DNA from 2 places in the Pantoea sp. ABR1s genome. Region 2 is predicted to be linked to the other one. Evidence: predicted binding sites of a transcription regulator. Region 2 holds the regulator's gene; the other holds the start of a gene.

Region 1 (8,058 bases), 570 kb from region 2:
CCTACCACCACCATCGGCTCTTTTCCGCAGACCACTGAAATTCGCGGCCTGCGCCTCGACTTTAAACAGGGCCGGCTCGACAGCAACCATTACCGCACCGGCATCGCGGAGCATATTAAGCAGGCGATTCTCGAACAGGAGCGGCTGGGGCTGGATGTGCTGGTGCACGGTGAAGCGGAACGTAACGACATGGTTGAGTACTTCGGCGAACATCTGGAGGGGTTTGTCTTCACACAGAATGGCTGGGTTCAGAGCTACGGTTCACGCTGTGTGAAACCGCCTGTCATTATTGGCGATGTCAGTCGTCCGGAGGCGATCACCGTTGAGTGGGCCAGATATGCCCAGTCGCTGACCGATAAACCGGTAAAAGGGATGCTGACCGGCCCGGTAACCATCCTCTGCTGGTCATTCCCGCGTGAAGATGTGTCACGCGAAACCATCGCGAAACAGATCGCGCTGGCGCTGCGTGATGAAGTCGAAGACCTGGAGAAGGCGGGCATCGGGATTATCCAGATTGATGAGCCTGCGCTGCGTGAAGGTCTGCCACTGCACCAGTCTGAATGGGCCGCCTACCTGAACTGGGCGGTGGAGGCCTTCCGACTGAATGCGGCGATGGCGCGGGATGAAACCCAGATTCACACCCATATGTGTTACTGCGAATTTAACGACATTATGGACGCTATCGCGGCGCTGGATGCCGATGTGATCACCATCGAAACCTCGCGATCTGACATGGACCTGCTGGAGGCGTTTGAGAACTTCGACTACCCGAATGAAATCGGTCCCGGCGTCTACGACATCCATTCGCCTAATGTCCCCAGCGTGGAGTGGATAGAAGCACTGTTGCTAAAGGCGGCGAAACGCATTCCGGAAGCGCGTCTGTGGGTGAACCCGGACTGCGGTTTGAAAACACGGGGCTGGACGGAAACGCGTCAGGCGCTGGCGAACATGGTGACGGCAGCGAAGAAATTGCGTGGAGAAACGGCGTAGGGAATCGGGTCTGGTGGGGCGAAAAAATCAGGGGCGCATAAGCACCCCTTTTTCATTTACTGCGATGCAACACCATACTGCCTGAACCAGGCCAGCATCCGCTGCCAGCCATCATTGGCAGATTCAGCATGGTAGCTTGCACGATAGTCAGCATTAAAGGCATGGCCCGCTTCGGGATAGACGATGATCTCTGCGGTTGCATTGGCGGCATGCAGTGCCTGACGCATCTGCTCGACGCTCTCCAGCGGGATACCCTCATCCTGGCCACCATACAAACCTAATACTGGCGCATTCAGATCGACCGCAATATCAATAGGATGCTTCTGCTGCTTCAGCGTGCGCTCACCGGTCAGTCGTCCATACCACGCCACGGCGGCGCGCAGTTGCGGGTTATGCGCGGCGTAGAGCCAGCTGATTCGGCCACCCCAGCAAAAACCGGTGATGCCCATGCGACGAATATCGCCGCCGTTGCGTGCGGCCCAGTTGGCGGCATGATCGAGATCGGCCAGCACCTGGCTGTCAGGCACTTTGCTGACCAGCTCGCTGAACAGCGTCGGGATATCATTATACTCAGCGGGATCGCCCTCGCGGAAATAGAGCTCAGGCGCAATCGCCAGATAGCCTTCCAGCGCCAGGCGGCGGCAGATATCCCTGATGTGTTCATGCACACCAAAGATCTCCTGCACGACCAGTACGACTGGCCACGGGCCTTCCGCTGACTGGGGTTTTGCAAAGAATGCCGGCATATTTTCGCCCTGGCTGGGCACTGAGGTTTCACCCGCCTGAATCGCCGGGCTGTCGGTAATGATGGTGGTGGAGGCGGTGGGCTGCACGGCAGGGGCAAAGCCGCCCGTCGCCGGTTTTTGTGCCATATTATCACTGGGTTTCATTATTCTCTCCGTGCAAGCATTTGCGCAATCACGTAACTATAGCCTGGCCGGAAAGCGTATGCGCCAGGTGTCGGGTCACAGAATCAGCAGCGAATAAAATCATCCTCCTCTTTAACATTGCGCTGACCCTGACACAGCCCCACTGAGAGCTATCCGCACCCGGAAGATGCTATTGTGTGATTGCTGTCACAATTTATCTTTCGGGAAATGTAACTTTCATTTTCTTAAGTGAATGTTGTCACATATTTATTGGGCGTGCTGGCGTAGAGTGGCGCGCTACCTTCCCTTAACAGGAGTCTGAAAATGACACAGTCTGACGTTTTCCATCTTGGCCTGACCAAAGCCGATCTGCAGGGCGCCACCCTGGCGATTGTGCCGGGCGATCCGGAGCGCGTGAAGAAAATTGCCGGACTGATGGAAGATGCCACGCATCTCGCCTCACACCGTGAATTTACCTCCTGGCTGGCAAAAATTGATGGTAAGCCGGTCGTGGTCTGCTCAACCGGCATTGGCGGTCCGTCTACCTCGATTGCGGTCGAAGAGCTGGCACAGCTTGGCGTACGTACCTTCCTGCGTGTCGGTACCACGGGCGCTATCCAGCCGCATATCAATGTCGGCGATGTGCTGGTGACCACTGCGTCTGTTCGCCTGGACGGGGCCAGCCTGCATTTTGCGCCGATGGAGTTCCCGGCAGTGGCTGATTTCGCCTGCACCACCGCGCTGGTTGCCGCCGCAGAAGCTTGTGGCGCGAAAACGCATATCGGCATCACCGCCTCTTCTGACACCTTCTATCCGGGTCAGGAGCGCTACGACACCGTCTCGGGCCGCGTAGTCAGTCGCTTCAGGGGATCGATGAAAGAGTGGCAGGAGATGGGCGTTCTCAACTATGAGATGGAATCCGCTACACTGTTAACCATGTGCGCCAGCCAGGGTCTGCGAGCCGGCATGGTGGCGGGCGTGATTGTGAACCGCACTCAGAAAGAGATCCCGGATGCGGTCACCATGAAACAGACAGAAAGTGACGCAGTGAAGATTGTGGTCGAAGCGGCGCGTCGCTTACTATAACGACCGCGTCTGGCAGCAGGTTTTTTGTCCAGACTCAAAACCTGCTGCCGGTAGTAAACGGCGCGTAACATCAGTGAAACCTGAGAGTTTTTATGCGCAATACGATTCCCGTCCGACGTCCTGCCCCTGGTGCTAATCCGGCCGCACTCAAAGCCATGCTGGAACGCAGTGCCGAACGTTTCCGTGCCGCCATGCAACAGGGCGACTATGCGCTGGCCGCTCAATGCTGTGAAGAGGTATTGCGCACGATGCCCAATCAGATGCAGGTGCTGAGCGACTACGCGCTCTGCCTGCTGCGTCTGGGTCAGTACAATAAATCGTACAAAATCTACCAGAAGATTTATCAGTCGCCGCCCGCTGTGCAGGCTACCGCCTCTGAAACCTGGCTGGATGGCTTAACCGAAGTGTGTGGCTGGCTGGATAAAAAGGACGAGGTAGCGCGTCATGGGCTGGCCTCGCTGATGCGCTCTGATGCGCGTTTCAGTCAGGGGCAGCGCGCCACGTTTCCCGCTCCGCAACCGGAGCCTGTCGATCTCACTCATCCGCACCAGAATGTCATCGCTTTCTGCCTCTATGGCGATCAGCCGCGCTACTGTGAAACCTTAATCAAAAACGTTGAAGTGGCGCCTGAGCTCTATCCCGGCTGGGTCTGCCGCATCTATCTCGATGACAGCGTGCCGCAGCATGTCTGGCAGCGCCTTGACCAGCCGCACGTCCAGCTGATCGATATGTCTCACGAGAAAACGCTGTTTCCGACCCTGTGGCGTTTCCTGGTAATGGACGATCCGGGCGTGAAGCGTTTTATCGTGCGTGATGCCGACTCGCTGCTCTCGGAGCGCGAAGCGGCAGCGGTAAACGCCTGGCTGGCGTCGCCTTACTGGTTCCACCATATGCGTGACTACTTCTCCCATACTGAGCTGCTGCTGGCAGGGATGTGGGGCGGCTGTCACGGCGTCTTCCGGGATGTGGAACAGGCGATGCGCGATTTCATTGCGCAGTATCAGGGCAGCCAGCGCTTCACCGATCAATATTTCCTCAAGGTGGCGTTGTGGCCGACGGTGCGTGAAAGCCTCCTGAGCCACGATGAGTTGTTTCATTTTCATCAGGCCCAGCCGTGGCCTGACCATGCCCCCGTGCGCTGGCAGACGCCGCATTTCCATGTGGGCAGCAATGCCGGTTTTGCCAGTATGACCGGCAAATCCAGCGCCGCTGAGGGAAGCAGACAGCGCGTCGCGATCACCTCGGGCGGGACAACCTGGCACTATCTGGCGCAGGTTAAAAAGGGTGAATGGCTATTGCCCATGCCGTTTTTTCTGATTGATGAGTGGCAGGCTGGCAAGCTCACGGTGGCGGCGCTGTAAGGCGCTGAATCCTGCTAAAATTATCTGGACATTCATACAGTGCGACTCTACCTTTCCCTCAGCAGCCTGAGTCGCGGGGGAAATCATGGATCAGCACATCATTATCAGCGCCTGTCTGGCGCTTGCCGGGTTAGGGATTGGCTGGATGCTGGCACAGTTACGTGCCGGCCATCAGGTCGCCAGTTTCCAGACCGAGCGCCGTCTGCAGGAAGAGGCGCAACAGCGTCAGCAGCAGCAAATCGAACAGCTTCAGCAGCAGACGCAGCAGCGTGAGCAGGAGCTTCGTCAGCTGCACGGCGCGCTGAGCGGCGCCAATGAGCGGCTGCAACAGCTTGATTACTGGCGTAATGAAAGTGAGCAGCTTAATCGTGAACTGCGCAATCAGCTGGAGGTCAACAGCGCACAGGAAGCGGAGCTGCGCGAGGTGACCATTCGCCTTGAAGAGACCCGTTTCGCCGCAGAAGAGAAACAGCGCCTGCTGACCAACAGCGAACAACGCCTTAGCGCACAGTTTGAAAACCTCGCCAACCGTATTTTCGAAAACAGCGGGCGTCGCGTCGATGAACAGAACCGGCAAAGTCTGGACGGGCTGATTGGTCCGTTGCGTGAACAGCTTGATGGCTTCCGTCGTCAGGTTCATGAAAGCTTTGGCGCAGAAGCGCGTGAGCGACATACCCTGACCCATGAAATCCGGCAGTTACAGCAGCTGAATGCGCAGATGGCGCAGGAGGCGCTTAACCTGACCAAAGCGCTGAAGGGCGATAATAAAATCCAGGGTAACTGGGGTGAAGTGGTGCTGAGCCGGGTACTGGAAGCTTCCGGACTGCGTGAAGGCTACGAATATGAAACCCAGGTGAGCATTCAGTCAGAACAGCAGGGCAGGATGCAGCCGGATGTGATTGTGCGCCTGCCGCAGGGCAAAGATGTGGTGGTGGACGCCAAAATGACGCTGGTGGCCTATGAGCGCTACTTCAATGCGGATGATGAGATCGAACGAGAGCAGGCTATTCAGGAACATGTCGCTGCCATGCGGGCGCACATCCGCCTGCTGGGACGAAAAGATTATCAACAATTGCCCGGCTTACGATCGCTGGATTATGTGCTGATGTTTATCCCGGTGGAGCCCGCCTTTTTGCTGGCCATTGACCGCCAGCCTGAGCTGATTGGTGAGGCGCTGCAGCAGAACATCATGCTGGTCAGCCCCACCACGCTGCTGGTGGCGTTGCGTACCATTAATAATCTGTGGCGCTATGAGCATCAGAGCCGCAATGCACAGCGTATTGCCGATCGGGCAACGCGGCTCTATGACAAGATGCGGCTGTTTGTCGATGACATGAGCGGCATTGGTCACAGCCTGGATAAAGCACAGAACAGCTATCGCGAGGCGATGAAAAAGCTGTCAGAAGGGCGCGGCAATCTGATTGCGCAGACTGAAGGATTTCGAGCGCTGGGCGTGGAGATCAAACGACCAATTAATCCTCAGCTGGCCGAACGAGCCATGCCGGAAAACCGGGCGGCTGATGATGCAGATGATGACAGTGATGCGGAAGAGAGTGAGATGCATGTGAGGCGCCTCCACGAATAGTATGGGCGCAGCGTGCCTGACTTCCGTGACTCTGATACACTTCGGGAAGTATTGTTTGTGGAGCAGGTAAAACCGATGGCAGATGAATCACAGCAGGAAACTACCCATTTTGGCTTTCAGACGGTCGCCAAAAGCGAAAAAGCTGACAAAGTCGCGGACGTGTTTCACTCCGTAGCGGCAAAATATGACCTGATGAACGATTTGATGTCGTTTGGCGTCCATCGTATCTGGAAGCGTTTTACCATTGACAGCAGCGGCGTACGTCGCGGTCAGCGCGTGTTAGATCTGGCGGGTGGTACCGGCGATCTGACGGCTAAATTTTCTCGCCTGGTGGGCGAAACGGGTCAGGTGGTACTGGCCGATATCAACAGTTCCATGCTGAAGATGGGCCGCGAAAAGCTGCGCAATCAGGGCGTGGTCGGCAACGTGAGTTACGTACAGGCCAATGCCGAAGCCCTGCCTTTCCCCGATAACTATTTCGACTGCATTACCATCTCTTTTGGCCTGCGTAACGTTACGGAAAAAGAGAAGGCGCTGGCCTCTATGTTCCGGGTACTCAAGCCGGGCGGACGCCTGCTGGTGCTGGAGTTCTCTAAACCCGTTCTGGATCCGCTGAGCAAAGCGTATGACGCCTACTCGTTCCACATTCTGCCGCGTATCGGACAGCTGGTGGCGCAGGATGCAGAGAGCTATCGCTATCTGGCCGAATCGATCCGCATGCATCCCGATCAGGAGACCCTGAAAGCGATGATGAACGATGTCGGTTTTGAAAATACCACTTACTCCAATATGACCGGCGGCATTGTGGCGCTGCATCGTGGATTTAAGTTCTGAGTGAGATGGTAATGAACCTGACGCCCTTGATTACCGCGGGCCTGGAAACGGCGCTGAACCGTATTCTCTATCGCGATCGTGGCCTGAAACCGGCGCGGCAACGCCTGAATGGCAAAGTGCTGACGCTGCGCCTGAATGAGTTCTCTCATCCGCTGGTGCTGGTCTTCAGTGAACAGCAGGTCGATGTGTTAGCTGACTGGCAGGATCGCAGTGACTGCACGGTGATCACCTCGCTGAAAACCCTGCCGAAGCTGCGCGATCGCCAGCAGCTGACGCCGCTGATCCGCAGCGGTGAATTGCAGGTTGAAGGCGACCTGCAGGTGGTGCAGCAGTTCTCTGCGCTGATGGATCTGGCTGAGCTGGATCCGGCAGAATATCTGGCTCCCTGGGTCGGCGATATCGCCGCACAGGGGATCAGCCAGCGCTCACAACAGGCATTACGCTTTTTCAAAGGTGAAGTGCAGCGTCGCCAGGATTATCTCGGACAGGCCATAACCGAAGAGTGGCGTGTTGCGCCTGGCTCGCTGGAATTAGCCTGGTTTTCTGAGGAGGTCGACGCGATGGAACGTTCGCTTGAGGCGCTTGATGCGCGTCTGGCGCAGCTGGAGGCAAAATGAGTTTTGGAGAGATCCGCCGCTTATATCTGATCATGAAGGTGTTTCTGACCTATGGCCTTGATGAACTGATTCCTCAGACACGCCTCACTTTCCTGTTTCGCCTGTGGCGTCGCTCTGTTTTCTGGATCCCTAATCTGCATCAGCATGAACCGATCGGCGCACGTATGCGCATGGCGATGGAGCAGCTGGGTCCGGTCTGGATCAAGTTTGGCCAGATGCTGTCGACCCGTCGAGATCTCTTCCCGCCGCTGATTGCCGATCAACTGGCGATCCTGCAGGACCGTGTTGCGCCGTTCGATGGCGTCAAAGCCAAAGCGCAGATTGAAGCTTCAATGGGCGCGCCGATTGAAACCTGGTTTGATGATTTTGATATCAAGCCACTGGCTTCGGCATCCATTGCGCAGGTGCACACCGCCACGCTGAAATCAACTGGCAAGAAAGTGGTGATTAAAGTGATTCGCCCCGATATTTTGCCGGTGATTCGGGCGGACATGAAGCTGATCTATCGCCTGGCCCGCTGGGTCCCGCGCCTGTTGCCGGATGGCCGTCGTCTGCGTCCGGTTGAAGTGGTGCGTGATTATGAGAAAACCCTGCTTGATGAGCTGAATCTGTTACGTGAAGCGGCCAACGCCATTCAGCTGCGCCGGAATTTTGAAGATAGCCGCATGCTCTATGTGCCGGAAGTCTATTCCGACTACTGCAGCGAAACCATGATG
Region 2 (8,058 bases):
TGCCAATCATCAGCGGAATGGTGCGCATAAAGCCAAAATTAGCGCCCGAGGCGGTGAGTAACATATTATTAGGCCCGGGCGTAATGGCCGCGACCCAAAGAAATCCCAACATTGATAAGAAAAGACTCAGTTCCATGGCAATCGGGTACTCCTTACCCTGCAAGAAAAAACTTATCGAAGCTAACAGTGTGATATGGAACAGACAAGCTTTTACCACATGAAATTTACCGGTCCGGAAAACGAGCACTTCACGCCACCTGAGAGTCTGCGTAACGCGCACCTGCAGACCCTGCTGCCGCGCCTGCTACGTCGTCGTATCGCGGGCGATCCCCACTGGCAGCGTCTCGACCTGCCGGATGGCGACTTTGTCGATCTCGCCTGGAGTGAAGATCCGCAGTTCGCGCAGCATAAACCGCGCGTGGTGCTGTTTCATGGGCTGGAGGGCAGTTTTCACAGCCCCTATATTCATGGCCTGATGGCGATCTGCCGCGCGCGCGGCTGGCTGGCGGTGGTGATGCATTTTCGCGGCTGCAGCGGCGAACCGAATCGGCTCAACCGCATCTATCACTCTGGCGAAACCGAAGATGCCCGCTTTTTTCTGCACTGGCTGCGCACCCGCTGGGGCCGCGTACCCACCGCCGCGGTCGGTTTCTCGCTGGGCGGTAACATGCTGGGCTGCCTGCTGGGCCAGCAGGGCGCAGCCGCTGAGGTAGACGCGGGCGTCATTGTCTCCGCTCCGCTGCTGCTGGAGCCCTGTAGCGTAAAACTGGAACGCGGCTTCTCACGCGTGTATCAATACTATTTGCTGGCGCAGCTCAAGAAAAATGCCCGCCGCAAACTGCACGCCTGGCCGGATACGCTGCCGGTCAATCTGGCGCAGCTGAAAGCGCTACGTCGACTGCGCGATTTTGATGATGCCATTACCGCCCGCGCCCACGGTTTTCTGGATGCGGCCGATTACTATCATCGTGCCAGCGCCATGCCCTGGCTGAAGCACGCAGAGAAACCGCTGCTGATCATTCACGCCAAAGATGATCCTTTTATGAGTGATGAGGTGATCCCGCACAGCAGCCAATTATCTGCCACTATTACTTATCAACTGACACCACACGGCGGCCATGTAGGTTTTGTTGGTGGGACATTACGCCAGCCTGAAATGTGGCTGGAACAGCGTATCCCCCAGTGGATCGCCCCTTTTCTGGATAACTGATCTCGTGATTATTCCCTGGCAACAGGTCTCACCTGAGACCCTTGAAAATCTGATTGAAACCTTTGTGCTGCGCGAAGGCACGGACTATGGCGAGCAGGAACGCAGCCTGATCGACAAGGTGGCCGATGTGCGACGTCAGCTGGAAACGGGTGAAGTGGTACTGGTGTGGTCGGAACTGCACGAATCGGTCAATATCATGCCGCGCAAAGAATTTCGTGGCTGATGCACCCAACGGCATTTCGTGTTAACAATGCCTATTGCCCGACCTCACAGGGAGCTTTTCTATGTCTGCACGTCATCCCATTATCGCGGTGACTGGTTCCAGCGGCGCAGGGACCACCACCACCAGCGTGGCGTTTCGCAAAATCTTTCAGCAGCTCGATCTTCATGCGGCGGAGCTGGAAGGTGACAGTTTTCACCGCTTTACCCGCCCTGAAATGGATATGGCGATTCGTAAGGCGCGCGATTTAGGACGTCATGTCAGCTACTTCGGCCCGGAAGCCAATGACTTTGGCCTGCTGGAGCAGAGCTTTAAAGAGTATGGTCAGAGCGGACAGGGCCAGTCGCGTAAATATCTGCATACCTATGATGAAGCAGTGCCGTGGAATCAGGTGCCCGGCACCTTTACGCCGTGGCAACCGCTGCCGCAGAACACCGATATTCTCTTCTACGAAGGGCTGCACGGCGGCGTGGTAACGGCGCAGCACAACGTAGCAGAACAGGTTGATCTGCTGGTTGGCGTGGTGCCGATTGTGAACCTGGAGTGGATTCAGAAGCTGGTGCGCGACACTGGCGAGCGCGGCCATTCACGTGAAGCGGTCATGGATTCGGTGGTGCGCTCGATGGAAGATTACATCAACTTCATCACACCACAGTTCTCACGCACTCACCTCAACTTTCAGCGCGTCCCGACGGTCGATACCTCAAACCCGTTCGCTGCCCGCGCTATTCCGTCACTGGATGAGAGCTTTGTGGTGATCCACTTCCAGGCGCTGGAAGATATCGACCTCCCCTACCTGCTGGCGATGCTGCAGGGCTCGTTTATCTCGCACATCAATACGCTGGTGGTGCCTGGCGGCAAAATGGGTCTGGCGATGGAGTTGATCATGGGTCCGCTGGTGAAGCGGCTGATGGAAGGCAAACGAATAGAGTAAGAGGCCAAAAGAGCCTTTCCAGACTAATGCCAATGCAGGATGAATCTGACAGCAGCGAAAAAGCTTAACACGCAGGGTACCGGGTCAGAAGAGGAAAGCGTCCCGCGCCAGGGACGGCGCGGGCCGAGCGGCCATGGATGGCGGTTTTGCGTCTTTCCGATCTGACCCGGTTCCCAGCGCAGGCACAGTCTGACAGCAGAGCACGACAGATTTTGCCCGCGACCTTAAAAGATCCCTGCTGGTACTAAAGTTCGATCACTTCATAGCTATGGGTAATGTTGACGCCTTTACCCAGCATGATGGCCACAGAGCAATATTTTTCAGCAGAAAGATCAACAGCGCGTGAGACCGCTTTATCCTGGAGGGCTTTGCCACTCACGATAAAATGCAGGTTGATGTGCGTAAAGATTCGCGGCGCCTCTTCACGACGTTCTGAGGTCAGTTTTACTTCACAATCAGCCACATCGTTTCGGCCTTTTTGCAGAATTGATACCACGTCAATCGCGCTGCATCCGCCCGCCGCCATCAGCACCATCTCCATTGGGCTGGGCGCTTTATCACCCGAATTTCCATCCATCAGTATCTGATGGCCGGATGAGGATTCTCCGAGGAATGTCAGCCCTTCTACCCATTTCACTCTTGCCTGCATGATTTTTGCTCCGGAATACGCTGTTTTGTCGCCAGAGTACGCTTTCGCCTGGTAAACAGCAATCCAGAGAAATCCGCCCGTAGCTGAAGCGAGACAACAGAAGACAGTCGGCAAAAGCTGTGCTACAAACAGTGCTGAAAATATTTTTCGTCACCCGATGACGAAGCCGGGAAGGATGATGCGCACTGCGCCTGATGCGGCCCGAATAATTTCCTGAAATGGAAACGCTTGAAGCTTTCACCGCCTGACAGGGAAAACTGCCCCCTGTATTTTGGGCACGATTACAACAGAGGATAATAGCGAATGGTTCTCGGCAAACCGCAAACAGACCCTACACTCGAATGGTTCCTGTCCCATTGCCATATTCACAAGTATCCATCCAAAAGTACGCTGATTCACCAAGGTGAAAAAGCAGAAACGCTTTACTACATCGTGAAAGGTTCCGTTGCGGTTCTGATTAAAGATGAAGAAGGCAAAGAGATGATTCTTTCCTACCTGAATCAGGGCGATTTTATTGGTGAACTTGGCCTGTTCGAAGAAGGCCAGGAGCGCAGCGCCTGGGTACGTGCGAAAAGCGCGTGCGAAGTGGCGGAGATTTCTTACAAGAAATTCCGTCAGCTGATCCAGGTTAACCCTGACATCCTGATGCGACTCTCATCGCAGATGGCGCGTCGCCTGCAGGTGACGTCTGAAAAAGTGGGTAACCTCGCTTTCCTCGACGTAACCGGACGCATTGCACAGACCCTGCTCAACCTGGCGAAGCAGCCAGATGCCATGACGCATCCCGACGGCATGCAAATTAAAATCACTCGTCAGGAAATTGGCCAGATTGTTGGTTGTTCACGTGAAACCGTGGGCCGTATTTTGAAGATGCTGGAAGATCAGAACCTGATCTCCGCACACGGCAAAACCATCGTCGTTTACGGCACCCGCTAATTCCTGTCACCCACGGCGTGATGGCAACATCACGCCGTTATTGTTTGTGTTGGGCCGATGTGGCGTCGAATTATTTACCATCCTGAAGTTAACTACGCCTTGCGGCAAACGCTGGTGCTCTGTCTGCCGGTGGCGCTGGGCTGGTTGGCTGGCGACCTGCAAAAAGGTCTGCTGTTCTCATTAGTGCCCGCCTGCTGCAACATCGCCGGTCTGGATACCCCGCATAAACGCTTCTTCAAACGCCTGATTGTTGGCGGCAGCCTGTTTGCCCTCGGCAGCTTTCTGATGCAGTGGCTCACCCTGCATGCTATTCCGCTGCCGCTGATTCTGTTTGCCATGCCCTTATTGCTCGGCGTTACCGGGGAGATCAGCCCGCTGCATGGTCGTCTGCTGCCCGGCACCCTGATTGCCGCCATCTTTACCCTGAGCCTGATTGGCCGCATGCCAATCTATGTTCCCCCGCTGCTCTATATCGGCGGCACGCTATGGTACGGGCTCTTTAACTGGTTCTGGTTCTGGCTGTGGAAAGAGCAGCCAATGCGCGAAAGCCTGAGCCTGATCTATCGCGAGCTGGCTAACTACTGCGACGCAAAATATACCCTGCTGACGCAGCTGACCGATCCGGAAAAGGCGCTGCCGCCGCTGCTGGCTCGTCAGCAGAAAGTGGTCGATCTGATTAACACCTGTTATCAGCAGATGCATATGCTGTCGGCAAGCCGCGATCACAGCCATAAACGGCTGACGCGCGCCTTTCAGGTGGCGCTGGATCTGCAGGAACATATCTCGGTCAGCCTGCATCGGCCGGAAGAGGTGCAGAAGCTGGTCGAACAGAGCCACGCCGAAGCGGTGATCCGCTGGAATGCCAAAACCATCTCGGCCCGGTTGCGGGTGCTGGCGGATAACATTCTCTATCACCAGCTACCCGATCGCTTTGCGATGGATAAACAGCTCGGCGCGCTGGAGAAAATCGCCCATCAGCATCCCGACAATCCGGTGGGTAACTTCTGCCTTTACCACTTCAACCGCATCGCGCGGGTCCTGCGCACCCAGAAACCCCTTTATCAGCGCGATCTGATGGCTGACCGCCAGCGCCGTCTGCCGCTGTTACCGGCGCTGCGCAGTTATCTCTCGTTTCGCTCATCGGCCCTGCGCACTGCCGGCCGCTTTGCGGTGATGCTGATGCTGGGCAGCGCGCTGGCGCTGTTCTTCAACATCCCCAAACCCTACTGGATCCTGATGACCATCATGTTCGTCAGCCAGAACGGCTACAGCGCTACCCGTGTCCGCATTCAGCACCGGGCGCTGGGCACTTTTGCCGGTCTGGTGATCGCGGCCGCCACGCTGCGCATGGCGGTGCCGGAGTCGCTGGTGCTGCTGATCATGCTGGCAATTACTTTTATCAGCTATCGCTTTACCCGCCAGTTCTATGGCTGGTCGATGATTGGCTTTACGGTCACGGCGGTTTACTCGCTGCAATTGCTGTCGCTGAATGGCGCGCAGTTTCTGCTGCCGCGACTCATGGATACGCTGATGGGTTGTCTGATCGCCTTTGGCGGGATGCTGTGGCTGTGGCCGCAGTGGCAGAGCGGCTTACTGCGGCAGAACGCCCATGACGCACTGGAAACCTATCAGGATGCGCTGCGGCTGTTGCTGGGTGACGAACAGTCACCAGAGAAACTGGCTTATCAGCGCGTGAAGGTCAATCAGGCACACAATGCGCTGTTTAACTCACTGAATCAGGCGATGCAGGAACCCGCGTTCAACTCCCGCTATCTGAGTGATATGCGGCTCTGGGTCACGCACAGTCAGTTTATCGTCGAGCATATCAACGCCATGACGATTCTGGCGCGGGAGCACACCATGCTCACTGCCTCGCTGGCTGAGCGTTACCTGCAATCCTGTGAAATCGCGCTGCAGCGGTGTCAGCAGCGGCTGGAATATGATGGTGAAAGCTCACAGGTTAACCTGCTGGATGAGCTGGAGAACATCAGTGAGGGACCGATCACGGTGGTGGAGCAGCATGTGCGGCGCATTCTCGATCATCTGAGCGTGATGTACACCATTTCATCGCTGGCGTGGAACCAGCGGCCGCAACATGGCCGCTGGCTGATCAGACGCTTACGTAAAAACTAAGCTAGCCGTTGAGCACGTTGCCGACGGCCGTGGCGAAGCGGCTCATGCCCTCTTCGATGTCGGCAGGCTCAATGATCAGTGACGGGGCAAAACGCATCACGTCAGTGCCGGCAACCAGCACCATCACGCCTTCTGCGGCCGCGGCATTCAGGATGTCGCGTGCTTTACCGGCATGCTGCGGTTTCAGCGCCGCGCCAATCAGCAGACCCTTGCCGCGAATATCGCTGAAGAGATCATACTTCGCATCGATGGCCTGCAGCGCCGTGACAAAGTGCTGACGACGTGTCTCAACGCCTGCCAGCACCTCCGGCGTATTGATAATATCGAGCGCAGTTTCGGCGATGGCGCAGGCGAGTGGATTGCCGCCATAGGTGGTGCCATGCACGCCCGGCGCCATGGTCGAGGCGATCTCGTTAGTGGTCAGCATGGCGCTGACCGGGAAACCGCCGCCCAGCGCTTTGGCTGAGGTCAGAATATCGGGCTGGATGCCATAATGCTCATAGGCGAACAGCTTGCCGCTGCGCCCCATGCCGCTCTGCACTTCATCCAGCACCAGCAGCGCCTGATGCTGATCGCAAAGCTCACGCAGTCCCTGCATAAATTCCTGCGTTGCGGGCACGACGCCGCCCTCACCCTGAATCGGTTCAACCACAATGGCGCAGGTGTGATCGTCAATGACCGCTTTTACTGCGTTCAGATCATTGAACGGCACATGGACGATATCCGCCGGTTTAGGCCCGAACCCATCAGAATATTTTGGCTGTCCGCCGACCGTGACGGTAAACAGCGTCCGGCCATGAAAGGCGTTATGAAAGGCGATAATCTTACTTTTGAATGGGCTGTGACGTTTGCAGGCGTAGTAGCGCGCCAGCTTAAAGGCGGCCTCGTTGGCTTCGGCCCCGGAGTTAGCGAAGAAGACCCGCTCGGCAAAGGTCGCCTGAATTAACTTACTGGCAAGACGCAGCGCCGGTTCGTTGGTGAAGACGTTGCTGGTGTGCCACAGCGTCTCGCCCTGACTTTTCAGCGTCTCCACCAGCGCAGGATGGCAGTGTCCAAGTGCGGTGACGGCGATACCACCTGAGAAATCGATATACTCTTTGCCCTGCTGATCCCATACACGACTGCCCTTGCCTTTTACCGGCACGAACTGCGCAGGTGCATAAACAGGCAAAATAACGTTATCGAACGTCTCCCGCGTGACCGCAATTTTTTCCGCTGCCATTGATGACCCCATTTAGATGATTGATGTGCAACTTTGAAATAATAATCACAAAATATGCATAAAAAATCACTCAAAGGCAACTTATTGCTCAAGGAAATTGCGCAGCAGCTGATGTCCCTGCTCGCTGAGAATGCTTTCGGGATGGAACTGCACGCCTTCCAGCGCCAGGGTTTTATGGCGGAATCCCATAATTTCGTCAGGCTCGCCGTCACGCACCGTCCAGGCAGTCACCTCGAAGGCATCTGGCAGGGAGTCGCGCTGTACAATCAGCGAATGGTAGCGGGTCACGGTTAGTGGATTTTTCAGAGTGTGGAACACGCCCTGGCCAGTGTGCTGAATCGCAGAGGTTTTGCCGTGCATCACCTGACGCGCACGCACGACCTGCGCGCCATACGCCTGCGCAATTGCCTGATGGCCCAGACAGACGCCCAGCACCGGCAGCTGACCGGCGAAATGCCGGATCGCCGCCAGCGAAATGCCTGACTCCGACGGCGTGCAGGGACCAGGGGAGATCACCAGATGAGTCAGCGGTAACGCCGCCATCTGCTCCAGCGTGATGGCATCATTGCGCACCACCTGAACCTGCGCGCCCAGCTCGCAGAAATATTGATAAAGATTCCAGGTAAAGGAGTCGTAATTGTCGATAAGCAGCAGCATGGCCAGTCCAGAATAATTACCCGCGCCGCTATTCTACGCGGTTAAGCCGCCTCGCTCACCACTTTCGCAAATACCTGCTCCAGCAAAGTCAGGTCTC

Evidence for each region. The regulator CRP, encoded in region 2, controls carbon source genes, mostly activating them, when cyclic AMP is high. The targets are predictions, from matches to a motif close to ATGTGANNNNNNTCACAT.
Region 1: the regulator CRP is predicted to act here: its motif matches at 2,107-2,124, upstream of udp (uridine phosphorylase).

Annotation. Positions count from the first base shown of each region.
Region 1 is NZ_CM173823.1:3,906,682-3,914,739, reverse strand. Features, by position in the region: gene metE (5-methyltetrahydropteroyltriglutamate--homocysteine S-methyltransferase) at 1-990, shown strand, start outside; gene ACXKZD_RS18410 (dienelactone hydrolase family protein) at 1,047-1,880, opposite strand; gene udp (uridine phosphorylase) at 2,184-2,945, shown strand; gene ACXKZD_RS18400 (tetratricopeptide repeat protein) at 3,038-4,306, shown strand; gene rmuC (DNA recombination protein RmuC) at 4,392-5,891, shown strand; gene ubiE (bifunctional demethylmenaquinone methyltransferase/2-methoxy-6-polyprenyl-1,4-benzoquinol methylase UbiE) at 5,967-6,725, shown strand; gene ubiJ (ubiquinone biosynthesis protein UbiJ) at 6,737-7,342, shown strand; gene ubiB (ubiquinone biosynthesis regulatory protein kinase UbiB) at 7,339-8,058, shown strand, end outside.
Region 2 is NZ_CM173823.1:421,339-429,396, reverse strand. Features, by position in the region: gene ACXKZD_RS01990 (LysE family translocator) at 1-136, opposite strand, end outside; gene ACXKZD_RS01985 (hydrolase) at 194-1,210, shown strand; gene ACXKZD_RS01980 (YheU family protein) at 1,215-1,433, shown strand; gene ACXKZD_RS01975 (phosphoribulokinase) at 1,495-2,364, shown strand; gene ACXKZD_RS01970 (OsmC family protein) at 2,609-3,013, opposite strand; gene crp (cAMP-activated global transcriptional regulator CRP) at 3,317-3,949, shown strand; gene ACXKZD_RS01960 (YccS/YhfK family putative transporter) at 4,007-6,082, shown strand; gene argD (bifunctional acetylornithine/succinyldiaminopimelate transaminase) at 6,084-7,304, opposite strand; gene ACXKZD_RS01950 (aminodeoxychorismate/anthranilate synthase component II) at 7,386-7,961, opposite strand; gene ACXKZD_RS01945 (putative adenosine monophosphate-protein transferase Fic) at 8,003-8,058, opposite strand, start outside.